2 regions of the Psychrobacillus mangrovi genome follow, and region 1 is predicted to be linked to the other one. Evidence: riboswitches for the same ligand, from Rfam matches in the RefSeq annotation. Region 1 holds a riboswitch; the other holds the start of a gene.
What was found. A riboswitch is a leader RNA that binds a small molecule or an ion and turns the genes downstream of it on or off. The one in region 1 is predicted to bind S-adenosylmethionine.
Positions count from the first base shown of each region.

Region 2: it holds a riboswitch for S-adenosylmethionine, as region 1 does, so the genes downstream of both, metA (homoserine O-acetyltransferase MetA) here and WAX74_RS01405 (MetQ/NlpA family ABC transporter substrate-binding protein) in region 1, are expected to answer to the same signal.

Region 1 covers NZ_JBAWSY010000001.1:272,150-277,923, reverse strand. The annotation lists gene WAX74_RS01420 (enoyl-CoA hydratase/isomerase family protein) at 1-131, opposite strand, end outside; gene WAX74_RS01415 (methionine ABC transporter permease) at 146-817, opposite strand; gene WAX74_RS01410 (methionine ABC transporter ATP-binding protein) at 814-1,833, opposite strand; gene WAX74_RS01405 (MetQ/NlpA family ABC transporter substrate-binding protein) at 1,893-2,720, opposite strand; SAM riboswitch class I at 2,815-2,926, opposite strand; gene WAX74_RS01400 (PPC domain-containing DNA-binding protein) at 3,077-3,577, shown strand; gene WAX74_RS01395 (pyridoxal phosphate-dependent aminotransferase) at 3,618-4,781, opposite strand; gene WAX74_RS01390 (carbon-nitrogen family hydrolase) at 4,867-5,646, shown strand; gene WAX74_RS01385 (PaaI family thioesterase) at 5,675-5,774, shown strand, end outside.
Region 2 covers NZ_JBAWSY010000001.1:150,305-156,078, reverse strand. The annotation lists gene WAX74_RS20950 (RAxF-45 family protein) at 1-11, shown strand, start outside; gene abc-f (ribosomal protection-like ABC-F family protein) at 126-2,000, shown strand; SAM riboswitch class I at 2,142-2,251, shown strand; gene metA (homoserine O-acetyltransferase MetA) at 2,330-3,238, shown strand; gene WAX74_RS00805 (aldo/keto reductase) at 3,294-4,226, opposite strand; gene WAX74_RS00800 (DUF1572 family protein) at 4,366-4,881, shown strand; gene WAX74_RS00795 (alpha/beta hydrolase) at 4,884-5,525, shown strand; gene WAX74_RS00790 (GrpB family protein) at 5,597-5,774, shown strand, end outside.

The DNA of each region.
Region 1 (5,774 bases):
TCTTCGAGCTCATCTAAGATATTACCTAGCTCTTGAAACATAGCAAGAGAAAAAGAATTTTTCTTCTCTGCACGATTAAAAATGAGGGTAGCGATAGAACCGTTGCGCTCAACATACAAATAGTTAGTCATATGAAAACCTCCGATTAATCTTTCTTCAATCTAGCTGCTAATCTATTACCGATTGATTGGATACTTTGTACGAGGATAATTAAAATAAAGACAGTAGCGTACATGACATCAACTTCATAACGTAAATGTCCGAAACGGTAGGCTAAATCTCCAAGTCCTCCAGCTCCAACCATACCAGCCATGGCAGTTGCGCCTATTAAACTAACTGTTGATATAGTTAATCCTAAAATGATAGAAGGGCGGGCTTCTCTTAACAGTACATGCCAAATAATCGATCTTGTTTTAATTCCCATCGCTGTATAGGCCTCAATTACACCATTCTCTACTTCAAGTAAGGCAGATTCCATTAAGCGTGCAATATATGGAGCAGTATAGATAACTAATGGAACTATAACTCCTTTAACACCGATTGTAGTACCAACAATTATTTTCGTAAAAGGAAGTATGAAAAATAGTAAAATGATGAAAGGTACTGAACGTACTATGTTAATAATTAAATTACTAATTTGATATAAAATTTTATTTTGTAATGCCTGACCTGGTCTAGTTAATACGATTAAAATTCCTAAAGGAATTCCGATTAAAACAGAGAAAAACAATGAAATGCCAACCATTTGGAATGTTTCAATCACTGATTTTCCGATAATCGGTAACCATTGCTCTATAAACTGTTCGGATCTGCTCATGATTGTCCCTCCAAATCTTCAGTGCCAACGCCGTGATCTTCCAAAAATTTTATTGCTGCATTTACTTGATCTTGAACACCAATCAAATGAATGACAATGTTACCAACGATCCCATTTTTTAACTCAATAATATTAGCAGTTAAAATATTTGGCTGAACATTGAATTTTTGGCTAACTTCTGCGATTAGAGGCTTACCTGTACTTTCTCCAACAAATGTTAAACGTGTAACAGCTCCACTAACATTTAATTGTGAGATTAAAGTAGGAGGTAAATTTCGCTGACTAATTGTATTTAAAAACTTTTTAGTGGTTGTGTGACTTGGTTTAGTGAATAGATTAATAGCTGAATTCTGTTCAACTACTTCTCCATTTTCCATTACATATACATAATCGCAAATTTTTTGAATAACATTCATTTCATGCGTGATTAATAAAATTGTTATCCCTAATTCTCTATTAATTTTTAATAAGAGTTCCAAGATAGAATCAGTTGTTTCAGGATCAAGCGCACTTGTCGCTTCGTCACTTAATAACACTTCTGGTTCTTGTGCAAGAGCACGTGCTATAGCAACCCTTTGTTTTTGACCACCTGATAATTGATTTGGATAGTTATTATGTTTATCCGTCAGGCCTACAATTTCTAAGTATTTATTTACCCTTGTTTTTACTTCTGTTTGATCATACCCAAGAAGTTTCAGAGGGATAGCTATATTATCGTAAACTGTCGCTGTTTTTAACAAGTTGAAACCTTGGAAGATCATTCCTATTTTGTTCCGAACTTCTCTTAGTTTTGGAAGGGGGAGGGAGGTTGCTTCCTTTCCGTTTATAAAAACTTTACCTTCAGTAGGTTTTTCTAGAAGATTAACGCAACGAATGAGTGTACTCTTTCCAGCACCGCTATATCCAATTACTCCATGGATTTCGCCTTTTTTCACATGTATATTGACATTATTTACTGCTTTTACAATGCCATTCTTACTTTTAAATTCTTTTGATATATTTTCTAAAACAATCATTGTTTGCCTTCCTTTCTAAAGAAAACGTTACCGAGGTCGGTAACGTTTCCGAATATCATCTACTCTTCCCAGCTAGGTAATACAGAACCTTGAAATTCTTCTTCGATGAATTTTTTAACTTCTTCTGATTGATAAGCTTTAACAAACTTTTGAATCGTTGGGTCGTCTTTATTCTCAGCGCGTACAACAATGTAGTTTACATATGGTGAATTAGATGACTCTAGTAAAATAGAATCTTCTTTTGGATTAATACCAGCATCTAAAGCAAAGTTAGTGTTAATTGCTGCCGCATCAACTTCGCTTAACTGTTTAGGAATTTGTGCTGCTTCTAGCTCAATGAATTTTAAATTTTTTGGGTTTTCTTCTAGATCATAGATGGAAGCAGTTTCTCTTTTATCCTCTTTTATTTTGATTAGGCCGTGTTCTTCTAAAATGTATAGTGCGCGAGCGCCGTTAGTTGGATCGTTAGGTAACCCAAAAGTTGCTCCGTCTGGAAGATCATCTATTGAGTCAAATTTGTCTGAGTAAACTCCCATTGGATTTAGAATTGTTTTCCCAACAGGTACTAAATCTGTTCCATGGTCTTCGTTAAAAGTATTTAAGAAAGGCTCATGCTGATAACTATTAGCATCTAGGTCTTTTTCAGATAGTGCTGTGTTTGGAAGTATGTAATCAGAGAAAACTTTTAGTTCAATTTCTAGTCCGTCTTTTGCAGCTACTTCTTTTGCAACTTCAACGATTTGTTCATGTGGTCCTGCTGTAACCCCTACAACTAATTTTTTTTCATTTAATGCTTCTGTTTTATCTCCATCAGTTGAGCTATCCCCACATGCTGCTAGCGCTCCAGATAAAAGTACAGTTGATAAAAGTAAACCAAATTTTTTCATTTCATTTTCCTCCTATAATTTATAACTTTCGTTGAATAAATATAAAAAGCCTCTCTTTCACAGAAAGAGAGGCACACGAAAATACTATTGTCCTCTCTTATCTGCCAAAACAATTGTTTTGCAGGATTTAGCACCTTTCTACATAAAATAATGTAGATGGTTGCCGAGCTTCAACGGGCCAGTCCCTCAGCTACTCTTGATAAGAGATAAAAGCTATTTAATTTTTCAGCTATTCCATAAAAGTTAATTTACTACATCAACTTATTAAAGTCAACAAATTTTTTCTAGTTGAAATTTTCAGTCTGGTTAGTTTAAAGTTATTATCAATAAATAAATATGCAGGGATGATGAATTTTATGTCTTTAGTAAGTGCAAATTATGCTACCGGTCAGTTTGGAAAAATTGTTGGAGCAAGACTTGTTTATGGAACAGATTTACTTGAAGGAATAGAGGAATTATGCAAAGAAAATTGCATTGAATATGCAACTATCATTAGTTGTTTTGGAAGTTTTCAAAGAAGTGGTTTTGTCTATCTTGTTCCGAATGAAACTTCTAAAATTGGAGTTGGATATAATAACCTTATAGTAAACGAGGGACCAATAGAATTTTTACAGGGAACAGGTGTGGTGTGTAAAAGAGATGGGGACTACGAAACTCATTTTCACGGGTCTATGTGTGATCAACATGGCAACGTTTTTGGAGGTCATTTTATGAAAGGAGAAAACCCTGACATTACAGTAGATGTAGTTTTAGCTGAAGTTACTGGAATGGGGTTTCATCGTAAGTTTGATGAGGAAACAGGGACTAACCAGTTTTACCCAGTGGATTCCAATAAAACATCTCCAAATAGAATATAAAAAATAAAATCCGATTTACAAAAGTAAATCGGGTTTTATTTTAAAATAGATTGAGCTTTTCAATACGATTAATGGCTTCTACCAATCGAACTTCATCCACTAATAAGCCGACACGAACATAGCCTTCACCAAAGGATCCGAAACCATTCCCAGCAGCTACAGCGACATCTGCTTTTTCTAAAAGTAAGTCTGCAAATTCTTGACTTGTATAACCTATTGCAACTGGCAACCATGCAAAAAAGGAGCCTTCTGGTGCTTTGATATTCCATCCTATTCTTGAGCAAGCTTCTACTAATGCATTTCTTCTTCCTTCATACAAAGAAACAAGATCATCTACACATTCCTGGCTCTCGTTGAGTGCTGCAGCAGCAGCAGTTTGTATTGCAGGGAACAGGCTGACAAATAAATGGTCCTGAATAATATTGATTGCTTCAATCATTTTAGGATTCCCAACTGCGAAACCAACACGCCATCCGGCCATATTATAAGTTTTAGATAGAGTATACATTTCTATACCAACATCTTTTGCACCTTCTACTTCTAAAAAGCTAATTGGTTTTTTGCCGTCAAAGCCAATTCCTCCATAAGCAAAATCGTGCACTATTGCTATATCTGATTCTTTCGCAAGCTTAACAGTTTCTTCAAAAAATTCTTTCGTTGCAGTAGCTCCAGTAGGGTTGTTAGGATAATTCAAATACATTAACTTAGCGTCTTGTTTTTGATTTTCTGTTAATTTACTGTAATCAGGAAGAAAACTATTTTCTTCTAGCAGGGGCATTGTTTCAAAACGGACACTTGCTAATCCGACACCCGATAAATAATCTGGATAACCTGGATCTGGTAAGAGCAGAAGTTCATTTTCATTCATCATAGCTAATGGTAACTCAACTAGACCTATCTTTGTTCCAAACATAATAGCCACTTCGGTATTTGGATTTATTTCTACCTTGTATTCTCGTAAATAAAAATCTGCAGCAGCTTGCTTTAATTCATTTATTCCTCGAAAAGGAGAATATTTGTGTGCTATTGGATTTGTTGCAGCATCTTGTAGAGCTTTTACAATATGTTCAGGAGTAGGTTGATCTGGATTTCCTTGTCCTAAATTTATAACATCTCTTCCTTCTGACACCGCGAGTGCTACTTTTTGAACTAGTGTTGCAAAAAATTGAGTGGGTAAACTTTTTAATCGATTTGAAAATTCCATGTGCGATACCTCTTTTTCTAATTAGTTGCATAGATTAGACAAATCTTATAATCTTTTAAGTATTATGTCTATAGGTGGTGGCGAAATGAAAATTGCATGTGTTCAATTAGATATTGTGTTTGGTGCGCCAAAAGAAAATTTTCTGAAGGTAGAGGAAAAAGTGAGAGAAGCTGCATCCTTAGGGGCTAGGATTGTTGTGCTACCAGAGATGTGGAATACTGGTTACGATTTGACAAGACTAGAAGAAATTGCAGATTTAGAAGGAGAAAATACGAAAAAATTATTTTCTCGATTATCCAAAGAATTAAATATTCATATTGTTGGAGGGTCTGTTTCAACTAAAAAAGGAGATAAATTTTACAACACAATGTATGTTTCCAATTCTTCAGGAGAGATTATTTCCGAATATAACAAAGTACACTTAATCAAATTAATGGATGAACATCATTATTTTGAAGAAGGTAATGAAAAAAACTTATTTACATTAGATGGAATAGAAATGGGGGGAATTATTTGTTACGATTTACGGTTTCCCGAGTGGACGAGGGTTCATACCTTAAATGGTGCAAAGGTTATGTTTATTCCCGCAGAATGGCCGGATATCCGTATTGATCACTGGAAAATATTGTTGCAAGCAAGAGCAATTGAAAATCAAATTTTTATTATTGCTGTAAACTGTGTTGGAAGTAATCCGAACAATTCATTTAATGGTAATTCCATGGTAATTTCTCCATGGGGTGAAATTTTATGGGTAGGCGAGAATGAAGAGACGGTTCAATTAGTGGATATTGATATAGAACAGATAGAAGATGTTCGAAAAAGAATTCCTATATTTCAAGATAGAAGAGAAGTATTATATAAGTAATCTAAAATTACAAGGGGGAATAAGAGAGATGGAGGAAAACATTCGAGCTATACAGGATGATTATCCAGATGATTTTGCTTGGTGTTATGGATGTGGGAGATTAAATGAACATGGGTATCATTTACGGA
Region 2 (5,774 bases), 120 kb from region 1:
TTCACAGCTGATAAGTCATTCTTTCTGAACCATATTTTAATGGGAGAGGACTGCTTTTCAAGCAGTCTTTTTTTGTGCAGAAAAAGTGCTTCCAGCTATATTGAACTTGAAAGGAAGCGAAACATATGATTTGTACAATACAAGATGTAAGTAAAATGCTCGGAGGAAATACCATTTTTGAAAACTTATCTTTGTCGATTAAAACAAGAGACAAATTGGGAATTGTCGGAAGAAACGGATCAGGAAAAACGACACTATTTAAATTGATTACCGGCATGGAGTCACCAGATACTGGTATTATCAACTTTAAAAAAGGAACTAAAATTGGCCATTTAGCACAGATACCATCTTTTTCTGAAGAAGTAACAGGTATGGATGTTTTAAATAGTGCTTTCGAAAAGCTAAAAGCAATACAATCGAAAATGCAACAAATAGAAGAAAAATTATCCTATACGGATAATCAAACTGATATGGAAAAATTGCTTCAAGAATATGGAAATGTACAAGAGGATTTCACTAATCTTGGGGGATATTCTTTGGATTCAGAAATAGAAAGAGTTATCCAAGGTTTACAATTATCCTCGTTCGTTCACCAATCTTTTTCAAACTTAAGTGGTGGAGAGCAAACAAAAATAATGCTAGGTAAATTATTGTTAACACAACCAGATTTATTGTTATTAGATGAACCAACCAACCATTTAGACTTATTTGCTGTTGAATGGCTAGAACAATATTTAGTTAACTACACAGGAACCGTTGTTATTATTTCGCACGATAGATACTTTTTAGATCAAGTAATCACAAAAGTAGCTGATCTAGAGGACGGAGAATTAACTCTATACCATGGTAACTATTCCTCTTATATAGTTGACAAGGAAGATCGACTCATGAGGGAATTTCAGGAATATGAAGAACAACAAAAAAAGATAAAAAAAATGAGGGAAGCAATTAAGCGGTTGAGACAGTGGGCAAATGAAGCTGTTCCACCAAATCCTGGGCTTCATCGACAAGCTAGAAACATGGAACGTGCATTAGAAAGAATGGAGAAAGTGAGAAAACCAATTATAGACCCTAAGAAGATGAGTTTATCATTCGATGCTGCACCTAGAAGTGGTAAAGAAGTTGTCATTATGGAAGACGTTTCTAAGTCATTCGGAGAAAAAATACTACTTTTAAAAACGAATTTGAATGTTTATTGGAAAGATAGAGTTGCAATAGTTGGACGAAATGGAACAGGAAAATCAACAATTCTAAGGTTATTGCGAGGTGAAATTAATCCGGATGAAGGTACTGCTAGATTAGGTAGTAATGTACGGATTGGGTTTCTTTCTCAACACTTTGAGATATTGAATCCAAAAGAACGTTTAATAGATGTATTTAGAAGTGAAGTGAGCGTTGCGGAAGGGGAAGCACGGCACATTTTAGCACAGTTTATGTTCTATGGTCCAGATGTCTTTAAACGGGTGGGGGATTTAAGTGGTGGAGAGCGTATGCGACTTCGACTTGCCCAATTAATGCACCAAGATATCAACTTGTTAATATTAGATGAACCAACCAACCATTTAGACATAGAATCGAGAGAAGTATTAGAAGATGCACTAGAAGACTTTCAGGGTACAATTTTAACCGTTTCTCATGATCGTTACTTTTTAAATAAATTATTTCCTCGTACTGCATGGCTGGACTCTGGACGTTTGACTACTTTTGAAGGATCTTATGAATGGGCCCGAGGAAAGTGGAACGAGCTCCAAGTAATGCATGAGACAACAAAATCAATTGAAATTAAAGAAAAAGTAAAAACCCAAAAAAGTAAGGGAAAACTAGAAATATTATCAATAGAAGAACAAATTTTTGAAATGGAAAACGAAATAAGTAAACTAAGACAAGAGAAGGATGATCAAAATGACTGGAATGATTATGAAAAATTATTATTAGTAATTGACGAGAAGGAACTGAAACTAGAAAAATTAATGGAAATCTGGTTGGATAGACAAGAATAATAGATTTCATTATCTTATAAGTCCACTTTGTTTAAATAGAAAAGCAGAAGCAATCAATCGTGTTTAAATATAATAGGTCATTGCTTAAATGTTCAGAAAATGATAGTATGAAAATAATGTATTAGAATAAAAAATAATATACTCTTATCAAGAGAAGCTGAGGGAAATGGCCCTGTGAAGCTTCAGCAACCTCTAACATTTGTTAGAAAGGTGCTAACTCCTACAAGATTTTTAATCTTGAAAGATAAGAACTGAGAGCATTTGCTTACCCTCTTTTCTTATCTATTAGAAAAGAGGGTTTTTATTTTTACGGAAAAGAGGAGAAATGTATGCCAATTAAAATTCCCAAACAATTGCCTGCTGCAGAGTTACTGAAGAAAGAAAAAATATTTATTATGGACGAGGAGCGTGCAGTTGCTCAGGATATTCGTCCGCTCAACATTATTATATTAAATTTGATGCCAGAAAAAGAAAAAACAGAATTACAACTTCTTAGATTATTAGGTAATACACCCTTACAAGTGAATGTGACCTTCATGAATACTGCAACATATGAGTCCAAAAATGTTAGTAAAACACATCTAGACACTTTCTATACAACTTTTGAAGAGGTTAAACACCGGAAGTATGACGGAATGATCATTACTGGGGCACCAATTGAACATTTGAAATTTGAAGATGTAAATTATTGGAGCGAAATGACAGAAATAATGGATTGGTCGAAAACCAACGTTACTTCTGTCTTACATATATGTTGGGGTGCACAAGCTGCTCTTTATCATCATTATGGAATTGGTAAATTTGAATTGTCCAAGAAATGCTTTGGCGTTTTTTCTCACCGTTTATCAGATCCAACTGTTAATTTAGTGCGAGGATTTAATGATGAGTTTTATGCACCCGTTTCTCGTTACACTTCTGTCTCATATGATGAAATTATAAATGATACCAGACTTAATCTGCTATCTAATTCAAAAGAAGCCGGCGTTTTCCTTGTAATTTCAGAAGACGAAAAGCATATTATGATAACTGGGCATTTGGAATATGATGCAACGACTTTAGCGGAAGAATATGCTCGTGATGTGAACAAAGGAATTGAAATTGATGTTCCGGAAAATTACTTTCCAAATGATAATCCTTCTAGACAACCATTAAATTCTTGGCGATCTCATACCCATCTATTATTTTATAATTGGTTAAATTATTATGTTTATCAAGAAACACCTTACGAGTGGGAATAACGAAAAAGAGGCTGAACAAAAGTATTCTTTTGTTCAGCCTCCTATTTTATTTATATTATTGAAAAATCTGGTCGATTCTGTCTATTTCTTGTTTGGTTAGTTGAACATCTACAGTTTTCAAATTATCTAGAACTTGTCCAGGTTTTTTAGCACCTGGTATAATAGTGTCAATACTCTCTCTCGTTAAATACCATGCAAGCACAATGTTAGAAACGCCTACATTTTTATCGTTGGCAATATGTCGAAGCTGCTCCACCTTTTCCAAATTGTTAACATATGCTTCCCCTTGGAATAAAGGATTTTTTGAGAGACCTTCTCCAAAAGTACTGTTTTTATCATACTTACCTGTTAATAGACCCGAAGCAAGTGGGAAATAAGGAATAAAGGAGATATCATGTTCTTTTGTATAAGGTAGTAAATCCTTTTCTGCATCACGTTTTAATAAGTTATATCCAGATTGAAGTACTTCAATATAACCATCTTGGTTACCTTCTTTTAACTGATCTAAAGTAAAGTTAGATACTCCAATTGCGCGTATTTTTCCTTCTTCTTTTAAACGATGAAGTGTACCGACTGCTTCAGCTTTTGGTGTGTTATCATCGGGAAAATGGATGTAGAATAAATCAATATAGTCCGTCTGAAGTCGTTTTAAACTGTTTTCCACAGTTTCTCTTAAATAAGCAGGGGAGTTGTCAATGACTACTTTTTCATCCGTGATTTTATGAGCGCCTTTAGTAGCTAGAATTATTTCACTTCGTTTCTTTGTTTCTTTTAATACTTCGCCAATTAACTCTTCAGATCTACCAATGCCGTAAATATAAGCCGTATCTAAAAAATCAATTCCATTGTTAAGTGCTGTATGCACAATATCTTTTCCGGTTTCATCATTTAAATTAGGAAACAAATTATGGCCACCAACTGCATTTGTTCCTAGACCAACAGGATTCACAAATAGTGTGGTTTTGCCAATTTCTACTTTTGAAATCATATTAACATCTCCTTTTCTATATATTCTAGTATAATGTTACCAATAATATCGTTTCACTCAAAGGGATTTGATTTCTTTGGAAAGAAGGAAGGTAAAACATTATTGGTTATTGAAAATAGTATAAAAGGAGATGATGTTATTGTCAGATTCAACTATAATACATGCTGAATTTGTTCGGAATATACGGTTGAAATTTGTGGAGTTGAAAAGAGATACAGACAAAGCGATTATGCAAATGGACGAAAAAGCAATTTTTTGGTCGCCAAATGAACAATCAAATAGTGTAGATGTTCTAGTGAAGCATATGAGCGGAAACTTAATTTCTCGATGGACAGACTTTTTATCGACTGATGGAGAAAAGATCGACAGAGATAGGGACGGTGAATTCGAAAGTACAATAGAATCACGGGAAGAATTACTTAAAGTGTGGGAAATAGGTTGTGAAGTATTTTTGAAAGCAATTGATAGTATAGAAGAAAAACACTTACTTCAAACGATATATATTCGAAATAAATCACATACTGTCTTGGAAGCATTCATACGAAGTATTACACATATTTCTATTCACGTTGGACAGATAATTTATCTAGCCAAACAAGTTACACCAGAAGATAAGTGGACTACTTTGTCAATACCTAAAAAGAAAGGAAAATAATAATGAATTCAAATTTTACTTATATCCATAGTGCTCCACAAGATTTAGAAGACAATAAAAAATATCCAGCATTATTTTTAATGCATGGAATGGGGAGCAATGAAAACGATTTGGTTGGTCTTGTTTCTAGCTTCAATGAGAAATGCCATATTTTTAGTATTCGTGGACCGATTTCACAACCCCCTGGATATGCGTTTTTTACAATAGAGGGTCTAGGGAAACCTCATCGTGCTGTTTTTGATCAGGTAGTAGGGGATCTTCAGTCATTAATAGAAGAATTAAGTAATAATTATTCTATTGATACTAATCAGCTTTTCCTTCTCGGTTTTAGCCAAGGTGCTATATTGACTCAATCGTTAGCATTGGTTATGGGTGACAAAATAAAAGGAATTATTGCACTAAGCGGCTATATTCCAGCATTTGTAAAAGAAGAGTATGAGCATCAATCAGTGAATAATTTAAATGCATTTATATCACATGGTGAATTTGATAATATGCTGCCATATGAATGGGGAACAGCTAGTAGAGATTATTTCGTAGAAAAGGGAGCAAAGGTTACCTTTAAAAGCTATCCAGTTGCACATGGTGTTGCACCAGGAAATCAAAGAGATTTAGTTACTTTTTTAGACGAACAAATAAGTTAAATTAAAGGATTATACACCCCTCTTGCAGAATATAAGAAGAGGGGTATTTCTTTTGGAAAGGACAAATTTTCATGAGACTGGGTTTATCTAAAGATGAAGTAAAACTATGTAAATATACTAGTGAGTGGAATATAGAATTTAATAGAGTTAAACAGGAGATTGTGGCGGTTACAAAATTGCAAACAAAACAGATAGAACATATAGGGAGTACAGCAATTAAAGAGATGGATGCAAAGCCCATCATCGATA